DNA from 2 places in the Streptomyces sp. NPDC002181 genome. Region 1 is predicted to be linked to the other one. Evidence: riboswitches for the same ligand, from Rfam matches in the RefSeq annotation. Region 1 holds a riboswitch; the other holds the start of a gene.

Region 1 (7,054 bases):
GACCAGCAGCGGCAGCGCGCCGGTGAAGCAGAAGCCCAGCGGTATCCGGAAGGCCCGCCACAGCTGCCGCCCGGCCACGCCGGCCGGGCCGAGCAGCACGGCGAGCGTGGCGGCGGCGACCAGCGGCCCGCCGGGCCAGGGCGGCAGGCACACGGCGGTGACCGTCAGCCCGAGCCCGAGCAGGGCCTTCTCCAGCGGATGCCGGCGCCGCCACCGGCTGCCGTGCGCCGCCACGTCGATCGGCAGCACCGCCTACGACTCCGAGGCGGCGGTGTCCGGTGCGGCCGCGGGCGCACCGGCCGCACCGGCCGCAGCGGCCTGACGGCGGCCCTTGCGGACGCCGAAGTAGTAGGCGAGCACGCCCGCACCCAGGGCCGCCTGGAGGGCGAACAGGGCCGACTCCACCTCCCCGGAGGGGGGTTCGTACAGCGGCGAGAACCACGGCTCGTACTCCGGATCGAGCTCGGTGATCGCGGTCTCCGCCTGCGCGTCGGCGCCCGTGAAGGGCTCCTCCTTGCCCTCGCCCATCCCCAGTGCGATGGGCAGTACCGCCAGCGCCGCCACCAGGAGCAGCAGCAGTCCGTTGATCTTCGCGTTCCGGCTCAGGCTCATCACACGGCCGCCTTCTGCTCGCTGCGGCCGGTGAGCTTGGCGACGCCCAGCCGGACCAGGTCGGACTTGCTCGACTGCATCAGCAGCCGCATCACGAGCACCGTCAGCAGCCCCTCGCTCACCGCGAGCGGGATCTGGGTCACCGCGAAGATGCCCCCGAACTTCACGAGCGCGCCCGCGAACCCGGTGCCCGGGTCCGGGAAGGCCAGCGCCAGCTGCACGGAGGTCACGCAGTACGTCACCAGGTCGGCGAAGAAGGCGCCGAAGAAGACGGTCACCATCAGCGGCACGTCGAAGCGCTTCAGCAGCAGGTACACCCCGTACCCCGCCCACGGCCCGGCGATCGCCATCGAGAACACGTTCGCGCCGAGGGTGGTCAGCCCGCCGTGCGCCAGCAGCAGCGCCTGGAAGAGCAGGGTGATCGTGCCGAGCACCGCCATGATCGGCGGCCGGAACAGGATCGCCCCGAGCCCGGTCCCGGTGGGGTGCGAACAACTGCCCGTCACCGATGGGATCTTCAGGGCGGACAGGACGAAAGTGAACGCTCCGGACGCGCCGAGCAGCAGCGTGCTCTCCGGGTTCGCCTTCACCTCGCGGGTGAGGGCGCGGACACCGTGGACGACGAAGGGGGCGGACGCGGCGCCCCAGGCGACCGCGTGCAAAGGGGGCAGGAACCCCTCGGCTATATGCATGAGTGGGGAGACCTCTCCAGCACCTCGTGGATGGACAACGCGCCCCGGCCGGTCTCCTGGCTCACGGGTGCTGATGCCCTGGCCCCGCCTTCCCGGGCGGTGCGGAACCTCCCGCGCCGCCCAGTGGCTTCCCAAAGGAGTGGAGCCGGACTTCCCGTTCACAGTGGCGAGGGCCGCACCGGTTTTCCACCGGTTTCCCGTACACCAAGGCCCGCTGACCCTAGTCGCAGGGACGGACCTGCACCAACCCGGCCCGAACGCCCGCCTGTCCGGACACCCCGTGCCCGAACGGACGCGGTCCGCTGCCGGCGCCGGCGGGACCGGCGCCGGCGGCGTGCCACGGTCACCGGCAGACGTTGCGGTGCGCGACGTCCAGCACGAGGCGCTCGGGCCCGTGCAGCGTGAAGGAGCTGACGGAGGGCTTGGCGCCGAACGCGGCGCCGAAGGTCACGTACCCCTCGAAATCGCCGGTCAGGGCGAGGCCCTTCAGCTGCGGCAGGCGGATGTTGACCAGCCGCGGTCCGCGGTAGGTGCCGGCGCCCGCGCGGTCGTGCGCCGCGGCGGGATGCAGGCGGATCTGGAGGAAGTACTTCCCGGCCAGCGGGACGGGAGCGCCGGACCCGTCGTGGACCAGCCGGGGGACGCGGGTGACGGTGGCCCGCGGGGCGTGTCCCCGCAGGTCGATGACGATGCGGTCGTACGTGCAGTGCCCGCCCCAGCGGGCGTTCACGACGAGCGGCGTGGGCCGCACGGCGGCCGAGGCCGGAGCGGCGAGGGTGATCCCGGCGGTGAGCAGCGCACCTGTGGCGAGGGCCGCGAGCTGCCGGCGGCGGAGGTGGTTGCGGAGGTGGTTCATGACGTCCCCCTGATTCTTCAGAGGCGGGGACCGGTGTCACTGCTGAGGACACTCCCCGGCAGGCTCATGGTTGCACCCAAAACCACCCAGACAAAAAGAAAACATGCCAAAAGGGAACTTAGCGGGGCAGCAGGGTGCTCAGCTCGGCGTCGAGGTCGTAGTGGCGCTGCTCCTCGCCCCGGGGCACGAGCCCGACCAGCCGCCGGCACAGCGCCCGCACGTCCTTCGCCCGGGCGGACACCACGCAGCTCTGAGCGCCGTTGGTGAAGGCGAGGAAGACCCGCGGTTCCCCGCCCTGCCAGCGCGGCCACACCTGGATGTCCCCCTCGCCCGTCACGCAGCTCTCCCCGTCGATCAGCAGGTCCCGGGAGAACACCCAGCGCGCCAGGTGCGTCCCGGCGCCCCGGAAGTCGAGCGCCAGCTCGTAGGGCCGGTCGGGGCGGTAGGTGAAGGCCCCGTCCACGGACACGGGCTCGGGGGAGGCCTCCAGCCGGAGCGGGAGGACGCGGTATTCGATTCCGTCCATGCGCAGCGCCTCTCAGTCGTGTCCGGCCGGGGCCGGCGGCCCTATCGGGCAAGCTAGCCCACCTCCCGGCTACCCCCGCGGGCCGAAAGTCCTCAGCCCGGGGGCCGCTGGACCCCATTCGTCACAGGAAGGGGAACGGGTGCGGGTGCGGTGGCGGGGGAGGGAACGCGAAGGGGCCCGCCCTCCGGGGGGAGGGCGGGCCGCCGGGTCACCGGTCCGCTACGGAACGGGGTTGAACACGAACGAGTCGTTGGACTGCCCGATGGCGGTGAAACCGGCGCCGTTGGCCTGGGCGCCGTTGTTCTGGTTGGACGCCCCGGAGCCCGTGGCGAGCTGCTGGGTGGTGGAGGAGTTGCCGAGGTTGCCGCCGGCGACCCCGCTGCCGAGGATCTCGCCGGCGGCGGCGTTGGACGAGACGCCCGCACCGGCTCCGTTGTCGGCCTGGGCCGTACCCGTGAAGAGCAGGGCGGCGAAGGGGAGCGCTGCGACAGCCGCCAGGACTCGGATGCTGCGGTTGCTTGCCATGATGAAGTCCTCCAGTACGCAAAAAGGCTGCGGTCCAAGGCGGTTGGCCGACCGCCGGGGGTGTGGCCGCGACGTCACGTGATCACCATGGCGCATGTGATCATCGAGAGACCAGCCCGGGGAGGAGGGTTCGCCCTCACGCGTGATCAACTCCGGGCAAACCTCAATTGGCCTGCGAATTCACCAAGTTGTGGAACGCCGGAGGGGCCCGGCGCACCGCGCCGGGCCCCTCCTTCGTCATGCGTGCCGGATCAGCATTCGATGACGTTGACCGCCAGGCCGCCGCGGGCGGTTTCCTTGTACTTGACCTTCATGTCGGCGCCGGTCTCCTTCATGGTCTTGATGACCTTGTCGAGGGACACCTTGTGGGAGCCGTCGCCGCGCATGGCCATCTTGGCCGCGGTGACGGCCTTGACCGCCGCCATGCCGTTGCGCTCGATGCACGGGATCTGGACGAGGCCGCCGACCGGGTCGCAGGTGAGGCCCAGGTTGTGCTCCATGCCGATCTCGGCCGCGTTCTCCACCTGCTCCGGGGTGCAGCCCAGGACCTCGGCGAGGGCGCCCGCCGCCATCGAGCAGGCCGAGCCGACCTCGCCCTGGCAGCCGACCTCGGCGCCGGAGATCGAGGCGTTCTCCTTGAAGAGCAGGCCGATCGCGCCGGCCGCCAGCAGGAAGCGGACCACGCCCTCCTCGTCGGCGCCGGGCACGAAGTTCATGTAGTAGTGCAGGACCGCCGGGATGATGCCCGCGGCGCCGTTGGTCGGAGCGGTGACCACCCGGCCGCCGGCCGCGTTCTCCTCGTTCACGGCCATCGCGTAGAGGGTGATCCACTCCATCGACAGCGCCTGCGGGTCGCCCTCGGAGCGGAGCTTGCGGGCGGTGTTCGCGGCCCGGCGGCGGACCTTCAGGCCGCCCGGCAGGATGCCCTCGCGCGACATGCCGCGCGCGACGCACGCCTGCATGACCCGCCAGATCTCCAGCAGACCCTCGCGGATCTCCTCCTCCGTGCGCCAGGCCTTCTCGTTCTCCAGCATCATCGCGGAGATCGACAGGCCGCTCTCGCGGGCCATCCGCAGCATCTCGTCGCCGCTGCGGAAGGGGTACTTCAGCACCGTGTCGTCGAGCTTGATCCGGTCCTCGCCGACCGCGTCCTCGTCGACGACGAAGCCGCCGCCGACCGAGTAGTACGTCTTCTCCAGCAGCGGGGCGCCGGCGGCGTCGTACGCGAAGAGCGTCATGCCGTTCGCGTGGTACGGCAGGGACCGGCGGCGGTGCAGGATCAGCTGGCTCGGCTCGTCGAAGGCGATCTCGTGCGCCTCCCCTATCTCGGTGCCGAGCAGGCGCAGGCGGCCCGTCCTGCGGATGCGCTCCACCTCGTCGTCGGCGCTCTCCACGTTCACCGAGCGGGGGGAGTGGCCCTCCAGGCCCAGGAGCACCGCCTTGGGCGTGCCGTGGCCGTGGCCGGTCGCGCCGAGGGAGCCGTAGAGCTCCGCCCGGACCGCCGCGGTCTGGGCGAGCACGCCGTCCTTCTTCAGCCGGGTCACGAACATGCGGGCGGCCCGCATCGGGCCGACCGTGTGGGAGGAGGAGGGGCCGATGCCGATGGAGAAGAGGTCGAAGACGGAGATGGCCACGGTGGCGGACTCCCTTGTCTGCTCGTGGGTGGAGGGGCAGGCGGGGTGGATCGTATCGAGGGGGGATTGTTCGGATTTTGTCCGACAGTCGAGCTTAACGTGGCAAGGTGAACGTTTCGCCTGCCGGCGATGGTGGCCGGAAGGCGCTCGGGTATGGCTCGTGTCACACAGGAAGGGCCCGGCCCTGTGTGACACCAGGCCGGGCCCTCCCAAGCCGTCGCTAGAGCGTCGGGTACAGCGGGAACTTCGCGGCGAGCGCGGAGACGCGCGCCTTCAGGTCCTCGCTGTCGTACGCGGGCTTGAGCGCCTGCGCGATGATCTCGGCGACCTCGGTGAAGGCCTCGGCGTCGAAACCGCGGGTGGCCAGGGCCGGCGTGCCGATCCGCAGACCCGAGGTGACCATCGGCGGCCGCGGGTCGTTCGGGATCGCGTTCCGGTTGACCGTGATGCCGACCTCGTGGAGGCGGTCCTCGGCCTGCTGGCCGTCCAGCTCGGAGTTGCGCAGGTCGACCAGGACCAGGTGCACGTCGGTGCCCCCGGTGAGGACGTCCACGCCCACGGCCTTGACGTCGTCCTGGACCAGGCGGGCGGCGAGGATCTTCGCACCCTCCAGGGTGCGCTCCTGGCGCTCCTTGAACTCGGGCGAGGCCGCCACCTTGAAGGAGACCGCCTTGGCGGCGATCACGTGCTCCAGCGGACCGCCCTGCTGACCCGGGAAGACCGCGGAGTTGATCTTCTTGGCCAGCTCCTGCGTCGACAGGATGACACCGCCGCGCGGACCGCCGAGGGTCTTGTGCGTGGTGGTGGTGACGACGTGGGCGTGCGGCACCGGGTTCGGGTGCAGGCCCGCGGCCACCAGGCCGGCGAAGTGCGCCATGTCGACCATCAGGTACGCGCCGACCTCGTCCGCGATGCGGCGGAAGGCGGCGAAGTCCAGCTGGCGCGGGTAGGCGGACCAGCCGGCGACGATCAGCTGCGGCTTGGACTCCTTGGCGAGGCGCTCGACCTCGGCCATGTCGACCTGGCCGTCCTCGCCGACGTGGTACGGGACCACGTTGTAGAGCTTGCCGGAGAAGTTGATCTTCATGCCGTGGGTCAGGTGACCGCCGTGGGCCAGGTTCAGGCCCATGATCGTGTCGCCGGGCTTCAGCAGCGCGAACATCGCGGCGGCGTTCGCCTGCGCACCGGAGTGCGGCTGGACGTTCGCGGCCTCGGCGCCGAAGAGCTCCTTGATGCGGTCGATCGCGATCTGCTCGACCACGTCGACGTGCTCGCAGCCGCCGTAGTAGCGGCGGCCCGGGTAGCCCTCGGCGTACTTGTTGGTCAGGACCGAGCCCTGGGCCTCCATGACGGCGACCGGAGCGAAGTTCTCCGACGCGATCATTTCCAGGGTGGACTGCTGGCGGGCGAGCTCGGCGTCGACGGCGGCGGCGACGTCGGGGTCGAGCTCGTGGAGGGGGGTGTTCAGAACGGACATCAGGTTCCCCTGGGACTCAGTTGTCGGAGTGGGTGAGCGCGGCGTACTCGTCGGCCGTCAGCGCGTCCTTCGGCTCCTCCGAGAGGCGCACCTTGAACAGCCAGCCACCCTCGAACGGAGCGGTGTTCACCAGGGCCGGGTCGTCCACCACGTCCTGGTTGGACTCGACGATCTCACCGGAGACGGGGGAGTACAGGTCGCTGACCGACTTGGTCGACTCCAGCTCGCCGCAGGTCTCGCCCTCGGTCACGGTGTCGCCGACCGCGGGGAGCTGGGCGTAGACGACGTCACCGAGCGCGTTGGCCGCGAACTCCGTGATGCCGACCGTCGCGACGCCGTCCACGGCGTCCGACAGCCACTCGTGCTCCTTGGTGTAACGCAGCTGCTGGGGGTTGCTCATGACCTGATTCTCCTGGATGCGGGGGAGTGGATACGAACAGTGGTCTTGCGGAGTGAGACGGCCGGTACGGCGTACGGGCGCTACTTCTGCCGCTTGTAGAAGGGCAGGGCCACGACCTCGTACGGCTCATGCGTACCGCGAATGTCCACGCCGACGCCGGAGGTGCCGGGCGCGGCGTGCGCCGCGTCCACGTACGCCATCGCGATCGGCTTGCCCAGCGTCGGGGACGGGGCGCCCGAGGTGACCTCGCCGATCACCTGGCCGCCGGCCACGACCGGGAACCCGGCGCGCGGGACGCGGCGGCCCTCGGCGATCAGGCCGACCAGCTTGCG
Region 2 (7,054 bases), on a different contig from region 1:
GCCGAAGAGGTAGTCGACCGTGGCCGCCAGCTCGAAGGCGCCCTTGTAGCCGTGGCGGCGCATCGCCTCGATCCACTTGGGGTTCACCACGCGGGCGCGGAAGACGCGGGAGGTCTCCTCGACGAGCGTGCGGGTCTTGACCGTCTCAGGGCGCGTGGAGTCGCCGATGTACGCCTCCGGGGCCGTGCCCCGCAGCGCGCGGACCGTGGCCACCATGCCGCCGTGGTACTGGAAGTAGTCGTCCGAGTCGGCGATGTCGTGCTCGCGGGTGTCCGTGTTCTTCGCGGCCACCGTGATCCGCTTGTACGCGGTCTCCATCTCCTCGCGCGCCGCCCGGCCCTCCAGGCCGCGGCCGTACGCGTAGCCGCCCCAGACCGTGTAGACCTCCGCCAGGTCGGCGTCCGTACGCCAGTCGCGGGAGTCGATCAGCTGGAGGATGCCGGCGCCGTACGTGCCCGGACGCGAGCCGAAGATGCGGGTCGTCGCACGGCGTTCGTCACCGTGGACGGCCAGGTCCGCCTGGGCGTGGGCCCGGATGAAGTTGTCCGAGGCGGGTTCGTCCAGGCCGGCCGCCAGCCGTACCGCATCGTCCAGCAGGCCGATGACGTGCGGGAACGCGTCGCGGAAGAAGCCCGAGATGCGCAGGGTCACGTCGATGCGTGGACGGCCCAGCTCGTCGAGCGGGATCGGCTCCAGGCCCGTGACGCGGCGCGAGGCCTCGTCCCAGACCGGGCGGACGCCGAGCAGGGCGAGCGCCTCGGCGACGTCGTCGCCGGAGGTGCGCATCGCGCTCGTGCCCCACAGGGACAGGCCGACGGAGGCCGGCCATTCGCCGTTGTCCGTGCGGTAGCGGGTGAGCAGGGAGTCGGCCAGGGCCTGGCCCGTCTCCCACGCGAGGCGGGAGGGTACGGCCTTCGGGTCGACGGAGTAGAAGTTCCGGCCCGTGGGAAGGACGTTCACCAGGCCGCGCAGGGGGGATCCCGAGGGGCCCGCCGGGACGAAGCGGCCGTCGAGGGCCGCCACCACGTGCGCGATCTCGTCCGTCGTGCCGGCCAGGCGCGGGACCACCTCGCGGGCGGCGAAGTCCAGTACGGCGACCACGTCCGCGGAGTGTCCGGCCGCGACCGAAGCCACCGCCTCCGGCGCCCAGTGCGCGTCCTCCATCGCCTGCACCAGCGCGCGGGCCGCCGCCTCCGCCTCGTCGGCGGTGGTGCGGGTGGCGGCGGACTCGTCCAGGCCGAGCGCCTCGCGCAGGCCGGGCAGGGCCGTCGTACCGCCCCAGATCTGGCGGGCGCGCAGGATCGCGAGGACCAGGTTGACCCGGGCCTCACCGGTCGGGGCGCCGCCCAGGACGTGCAGTCCGTCGCGGATCTGGGCGTCCTTGACCTCGCAGAGCCAGCCGTCGACGTGCAGCAGGAAGTCGTCGAAGCCCTCGTCGTCCGGGCGCTCCTCCAGACCCAGGTCGTGGTGGAGCTTCGCGGCCTGGATCAGCGTCCAGATCTGCGCGCGGATCGCCGGCAGCTTCGCCGGGTCCATGGCCGAGATCTGCGCGTACTCGTCGAGGTGCTGCTCCAGGCGCGCGATGTCCCCGTACGACTCCGCGCGCGCCATCGGCGGCACGAGGTGGTCGACCAGGGTGGCGTGCACGCGGCGCTTGGCCTGGGTGCCCTCGCCCGGGTCGTTGACCAGGAACGGGTAGATCAGGGGGAGGTCGCCGAGCGCGGCGTCCGGGGCGCAGGCAGCCGACAGGCCGGCGTTCTTGCCCGGCAGCCACTCCAGGTTGCCGTGCTTGCCCAGGTGGATCATCGCGTCGGCGCCGAAGCCGCCGTCCTCGGCCCGTGCCTGGATCCAGCGGTACGCGGCCAGGTAGTGGTGCGAGGGCGGCAGGTCGGGGTCGTGGTAGATCGCGATCGGGTTCTCGCCGAAGCCGCGCGGCGGCTGGATCAGGACGAGCAGGTTCCCGCGGCGCAGCGCCGCGAGGACGATGTCGCCCTCCGGGTTCGCGGAGCGGTCCACGAACATGTTGCCCGGCGCCTCGCCCCAGTGCTGCTCCACGCTCTCGCGCAGCTCGGCGGGGAGCTCGGCGAACCACCGCTTGTAGTCGGCGGCCGGGATGCGGACCGGGTTGCGGGCCAGCTGCTCCTCGGTCAGCCAGTCCTGGTCGTGGCCGCCGGCCTCGATCAGGGCGCGGATCAGCTCGTCGCCGTCGCCCGAGACCAGGCCCGGGACCTCCTCGACGGGGCCGAAGTCGTAGCCGCCCGCGATGAGGGTGCGCAGCAGCTCCACGGCGCTGGCCGGGGTGTCGAGGCCGACCGCGTTGCCGATGCGGGAGTGCTTGGTGGGGTACGCGGACAGGACGAGCGCGACCTTCTTGTCGCGCCGCTCGATGTGCCGCAGCCGGGCGTGGCGGACGGCGATCCCGGCGACGCGGGCGGCGCGCTCGGGGTCGGCCACGTACGCCGGCAGCCCGTCCTCGTCGAGCTCCTTGAAGGAGAACGGGACGGTGATCAGGCGGCCGTCGAACTCCGGGACCGCGACCTGCGTCGCGGCGTCGAGCGGGGAGAGGCCCTCGTCGTTCTCCTCCCAGGCGCTGCGCGAGCCGGTCAGGCACAGGGCCTGCAGGATCGGCACGCCGAGCCCGGCGAGCGCGCCCGCGTCCCAGGACTCGTCGTCGCCGCCGGCCGAGGCCGTGGCGGGCTTGGTGCCGCCTGCCGCGAGCACCGTGGTGACGATCGCGTCCGCCGACTCCAGTTCGGCGATCAGCTCCGGCTCCGGCGCGCGCAGGGAGGACACGTACAGGGGTACGGGCGTGCCGCCGGTCTCCACGATCGCGTCGCACAGCGCGTGCACGAAGGCGGTGTTGCCGCTCATCTGGTGGGCGCGGTAGTACAGCACCGCGATGCGCGGCCCGTACGGGCGCACCGGCGTGCGCTCCAGCGGGCCCCAGGTGGGCGCCGCGGCGGGCGGCTCGAAGCCGTGGCCGGTGAGCAGCACGGTGTCGGAGAGGAAGCGCGCCAGCTGGTCCAGGTTGGCGGGGCCGCCGTGCGCGAGGTAGCCGTGCGCCTCGGCCGCGATGCCGATCGGGACCGTCGAGGCCTCCATCAGCTGGGCGTCCGGGGCCTGTTCGCCGGTGAGGACGACCACCGGGCGGGTCTGTTCCGGCGCCAGGAGCAGGTCGAGGCCGTCCTGCCAGGCGCGCAGGCCGCCCAGGAGGCGTACGACGACCAGGTCGACGCCGTCGAGCAGGGCGGGCAGGTCGTCCAGGGGAAGGCGGGAGGGGTTCGCGAACCGGTACGGCACGGGGCCGTCCGCGGCGCGGGCGCTGAGCAGATCGGTGTCGGACGTCGACAGCAGCAGGATCATGCGGCGGCATGCCTTCCTCGGGGTTTCCGCGCCCCGGGCAGTGTGGACAGCGGGAGTTCCTGACTCACCCGGCGGATCGCTCCGCGGGTTCACAGTGGCGGGACCGCGCCGGATTCGCACCGGGCTTCCTCCCAGCGGGCCACGTGGCTCCGCCGGGGGTCATCTTAGGTGGCGTTCTCCCTGGCCGGGAGTGGGGGTGGTCCGCGCACGGGGAGCGGATCGGGGCAGGTCGGGCGGAGGGTGGGGCGCAGGGGGAGGGTGGTGACGGACACAGGTCGAGGTCGGTCAATCGTGGGTATGCTCGCCGCCATGCCGCCCCAGCCCCCTTCCGCCGCAGTGCGGGACGAACCGGTCATACGTGACCGCGGTGACGCCTGCCCCGGTGCGCTGCGGCTGCACGCGGCGGACGACGGGTACCTGGCCCGGATCCGGATACCCGGCGGGATGCTCGACGCGGACGCGGCCCTGCTCCTGGCCGACGCGGCGGACCGGCTCGGCGACGGGCACGTCGACCTCACCTCGCGCGGCAACGCGCAGCTGCGCGGGCTCGGCGCGAGCTGCGGGGGCGAGCTGCGGGGCGTGCTCGTACGCGCCGGGCTGCTGCCCGCGCCCACCCACGAGCGGGTCCGCAACATCGTCGCCTCGCCCCTGACCGGCCTGGACCGGCGCGGTCTGCCCGACGTGGCCCCCTGGGTCGCCGAGCTGGACCGGCTGCTGTGCGCGAGCGCGCCGGCGGCCGGGCTGTCGGGGCGCTTCCTGTTCGCCCTCGACGACGGCCGCGGGGACGTGACCTCGCTCGACGCCGATGTGAACCTGACCGCCGTCCGGGACGGGGGCGGGGACCGGGCGCTGCTGTGGACCGCCGACCCGGCGGACGCGCTGCTCGTCGGCGCGGCCGACGCGCCGAAGGCCGCGCTCGTGGCCGCGGAGTACTTCCTGGACGCCGTCCGGGCGGCCGGTACCCGGGCCTGGCGGGTGTCGGAGCTGCCCGCGGAACACGCCCTGGACCGCGAGGGGTTGGGCGGGAGGCTGGCCGCCGCCGGGATCCCGGCCCCCGCCGCGCCGGGCTCCGCGGCCGCCTCCTTGCGCGGACCGGCCCCCGAACCGGGTGTGGTCGAGGGGCCCGGCGGCGCCGCCGCGCTCAGCGTGCTGGCGCCGCTGGGCCGTCTGAGCACCGCGCAGTGGCGCGCCCTGGCCGCGCTGACCGGCCGTATCCGCCTGACCCCCTGGCGGGGGATCGTCGTCCCCGGCCTGCCCGCCGGAGCCGCCGGGGAGGCGCTCGCCGCCCTCGCCGAAGCCGGACTCGTGACCGGCTCCGACGATCCCTGGCGGTCCGTCACCGCCTGTACCGGGCAGCCCGGTTGTGCGAAGTCCCGCGCCGACGTGCGCGCCGACGCGCGTGCCGTCGTAGCGCAGGCGCAGGCGCAGGCGCAGGCGCAGGAACGGGAACGGGAACAAGCGCGGGCACGGGTGCGTACGCCGGCGCAGGGGACCCGCCTGCTGCCCGTGCACTGGTCCGGCTGCGAGCGCCGGTGCGGGCACCCCCGCGGCACCGCCTGGGCGGACGTGGTCGCCACCGCCGACGGGTACGACCTCTCCGCGGCCGGACAGACCCCGCGCCGGGGCGTCCCGGCCTCCGAACTTCCCGCGGCCCTCGCGGCCGTACGCCGCACCACCTCCCACGACGCAGCGAAGAAATGAGCGAGTACACAGTGTTCGAGTACGAGAAGGACGGCGCGGCCATCTACCGCCAGTCCTTTGCCACGATCCGCGCCGAGGCGGACCTCTCCGGGCTGCCCGCCTCCGTCGCCCAGGTCGCGGTGCGCATGATTCACGCCTGCGGAATGACCGACCTGCCCCGGGACCTCGGCTACACCCCGGAGGTCGTGCTCCGCGCACGGGCCGCGCTGCACGCCGGCGCGCCGATCCTGTGCGACGTCCAGATGGTCGCCAGCGGGGTCACCCGCAAGCGGCTGCCCGCCGGCAACGAGGTGATCTGCACCCTCTCCGACCCCGCCGTGCCGGCCCTCGCCGCCAGGATGGGGACCACGCGCAGCGCCGCCGCGCTCGAAGTCTGGCGCGACCGCGGGCTGCTGGAGGGATCGGTGATCGCCGTCGGCAACGCGCCGACCGCCCTGTTCCGGCTGCTGGAGATGATCGAGGAGGGCGCCCCGCGCCCCGCCGCCGTCATCGGCGTCCCCGTCGGCTTCATCGGCGCCGCCGAGTCCAAGGACGCGCTCGCCGCCCACGCCTCCGGGCTCGACCACCTGATCGTGCGCGGCCGGCGCGGCGGCAGCGCCATCGCGGCCGCCGCCGTCAACGCGATCGCGAGCGAGGAAGAATGAGCAGCGCAACCACCTCCGGGAAGCTGTACGGCGTAGGGCTCGGCCCGGGCGACCCCTCCCTGATGACCCTGCGGGCCGTCGAGGTGATCGCCGAGGCGCAGGTCATCGCGTACCACAGCGCCCGCCACGGCCGCTCGATCGCCCGCTCGATCGCCGCGAAGCACCTGCGGGCCGACCACATCGAGGAGCCGCTGGTCTACCCGGTCACCACCGAGACCACCGACCACCCCGGCGGCTACCAGGGCGCGATGGAGGAGTTCTACGAGGCCTCCGCCGCCCGCCTCGCCGCGCACCTGGACGCCGGGCGGACCGTCGCCGTGCTCGCCGAGGGCGACCCGCTCTTCTACGGCTCGTACATGCACATGCACAAGCGGCTCGCCGACCGCTACGAGGCCGAGGTGATCCCCGGCGTGACCTCGGTGAGCGCCGCCGCCGCCCGCCTCGGGACCCCGCTCGTCGAGGGCGAGGAGGTGCTGACGATCCTGCCCGGCACCCTGCCCGAGGAGGAGCTCACCGCCCGCCTCGCCGCCACCGACTCCGCGGTCGTGATGAAGCTCGGCCGCACCTTCCCGGCCGTGCGCCGGGCCATGGAGGGCAGCGGCCGCCTCGCGGAGGCCCGGTACGTGGAACGCGCGACCATGGAGGGGGAGCGGACCGGCGTCCTCGCCGACACCGACCCCGACAGCGTCCCGTACTTCGCCGTCGCCGTGGTGCCCAGCCGCATCGGCAACCCGGGCAGCGTGCCGTCCGGGCCCGGCGAGGTCGCCGTCGTCGGCACGGGACCGGCCGGACCGCTCTGGCTCACCCCCGAGACGCGGCGTGCGCTGGCCGACGCCGAGGTGCTCGTCGGGTACACCACGTACCTGGACCGCGTCCCCGCCAAGCCGGGCCAGATCCGGCACGGCTCCGACAACAAGGTGGAGTCGGAGCGCGCCGAGTTCGCGCTCGACCTCGCCCGGCGCGGCAGGCGCGTGGCCGTGGTCTCCGGCGGGGACCCGGGCGTCTTCGCCATGGCCACCGCAGTCCTTGAGGTCGCCGGGCAGCCGGAGTACAAGGACGTGCCCGTACGGGTCCTGCCGGGGGTGACCGCCGCGAACGCGGCGGCCGCCGCGGCCGGGGCCCCGCTCGGCCACGACTACGCCACCATCTCCCTGTCGGACCGGCTCAAGCCGTGGGAGGTCGTCGCGGAGCGGCTGCGCGCCGCCGCCGCGGCGGACCTGGTGCTCGCCCTGTACAACCCGGGCTCGCGCAGCCGGACCTGGCAGGTGGCCCAGGCCAAGGAGCTGCTGCTGGAGCTGCGTTCGGAGCGGACCCCGGTGGTGGTCGCGCGGGACGTGGGCGGCCCG

What was found. A riboswitch is a leader RNA that binds a small molecule or an ion and turns the genes downstream of it on or off. The one in region 1 is predicted to bind cobalamin.
Region 2: linked by a shared signal. The riboswitch ahead of cobN (cobaltochelatase subunit CobN) and the one ahead of ACFYXV_RS01165 (energy-coupling factor ABC transporter permease) in region 1 are both predicted to bind cobalamin.

Annotation. Positions count from the first base shown of each region.
Region 1 is NZ_JBIASC010000001.1:253,986-261,039, reverse strand. It holds gene cbiQ (cobalt ECF transporter T component CbiQ) at 1-249, opposite strand, end outside; gene ACFYXV_RS01170 (energy-coupling factor ABC transporter substrate-binding protein) at 253-606, opposite strand; gene ACFYXV_RS01165 (energy-coupling factor ABC transporter permease) at 612-1,304, opposite strand; cobalamin riboswitch at 1,333-1,528, opposite strand; gene ACFYXV_RS01160 (hypothetical protein) at 1,648-2,160, opposite strand; gene ACFYXV_RS01155 (SsgA family sporulation/cell division regulator) at 2,279-2,686, opposite strand; gene ACFYXV_RS01150 (hypothetical protein) at 2,906-3,211, opposite strand; gene ACFYXV_RS01145 (L-serine ammonia-lyase) at 3,463-4,845, opposite strand; gene glyA (serine hydroxymethyltransferase) at 5,066-6,322, opposite strand; gene gcvH (glycine cleavage system protein GcvH) at 6,339-6,722, opposite strand; gene gcvT (glycine cleavage system aminomethyltransferase GcvT) at 6,803-7,054, opposite strand, start outside.
Region 2 is NZ_JBIASC010000002.1:671,163-678,216, reverse strand. It holds gene cobN (cobaltochelatase subunit CobN) at 1-3,363, opposite strand, end outside; cobalamin riboswitch at 3,396-3,533, opposite strand; gene cobG (precorrin-3B synthase) at 3,673-5,064, shown strand; gene ACFYXV_RS09195 (precorrin-8X methylmutase) at 5,061-5,708, shown strand; gene ACFYXV_RS09190 (precorrin-2 C(20)-methyltransferase) at 5,705-7,054, shown strand, end outside.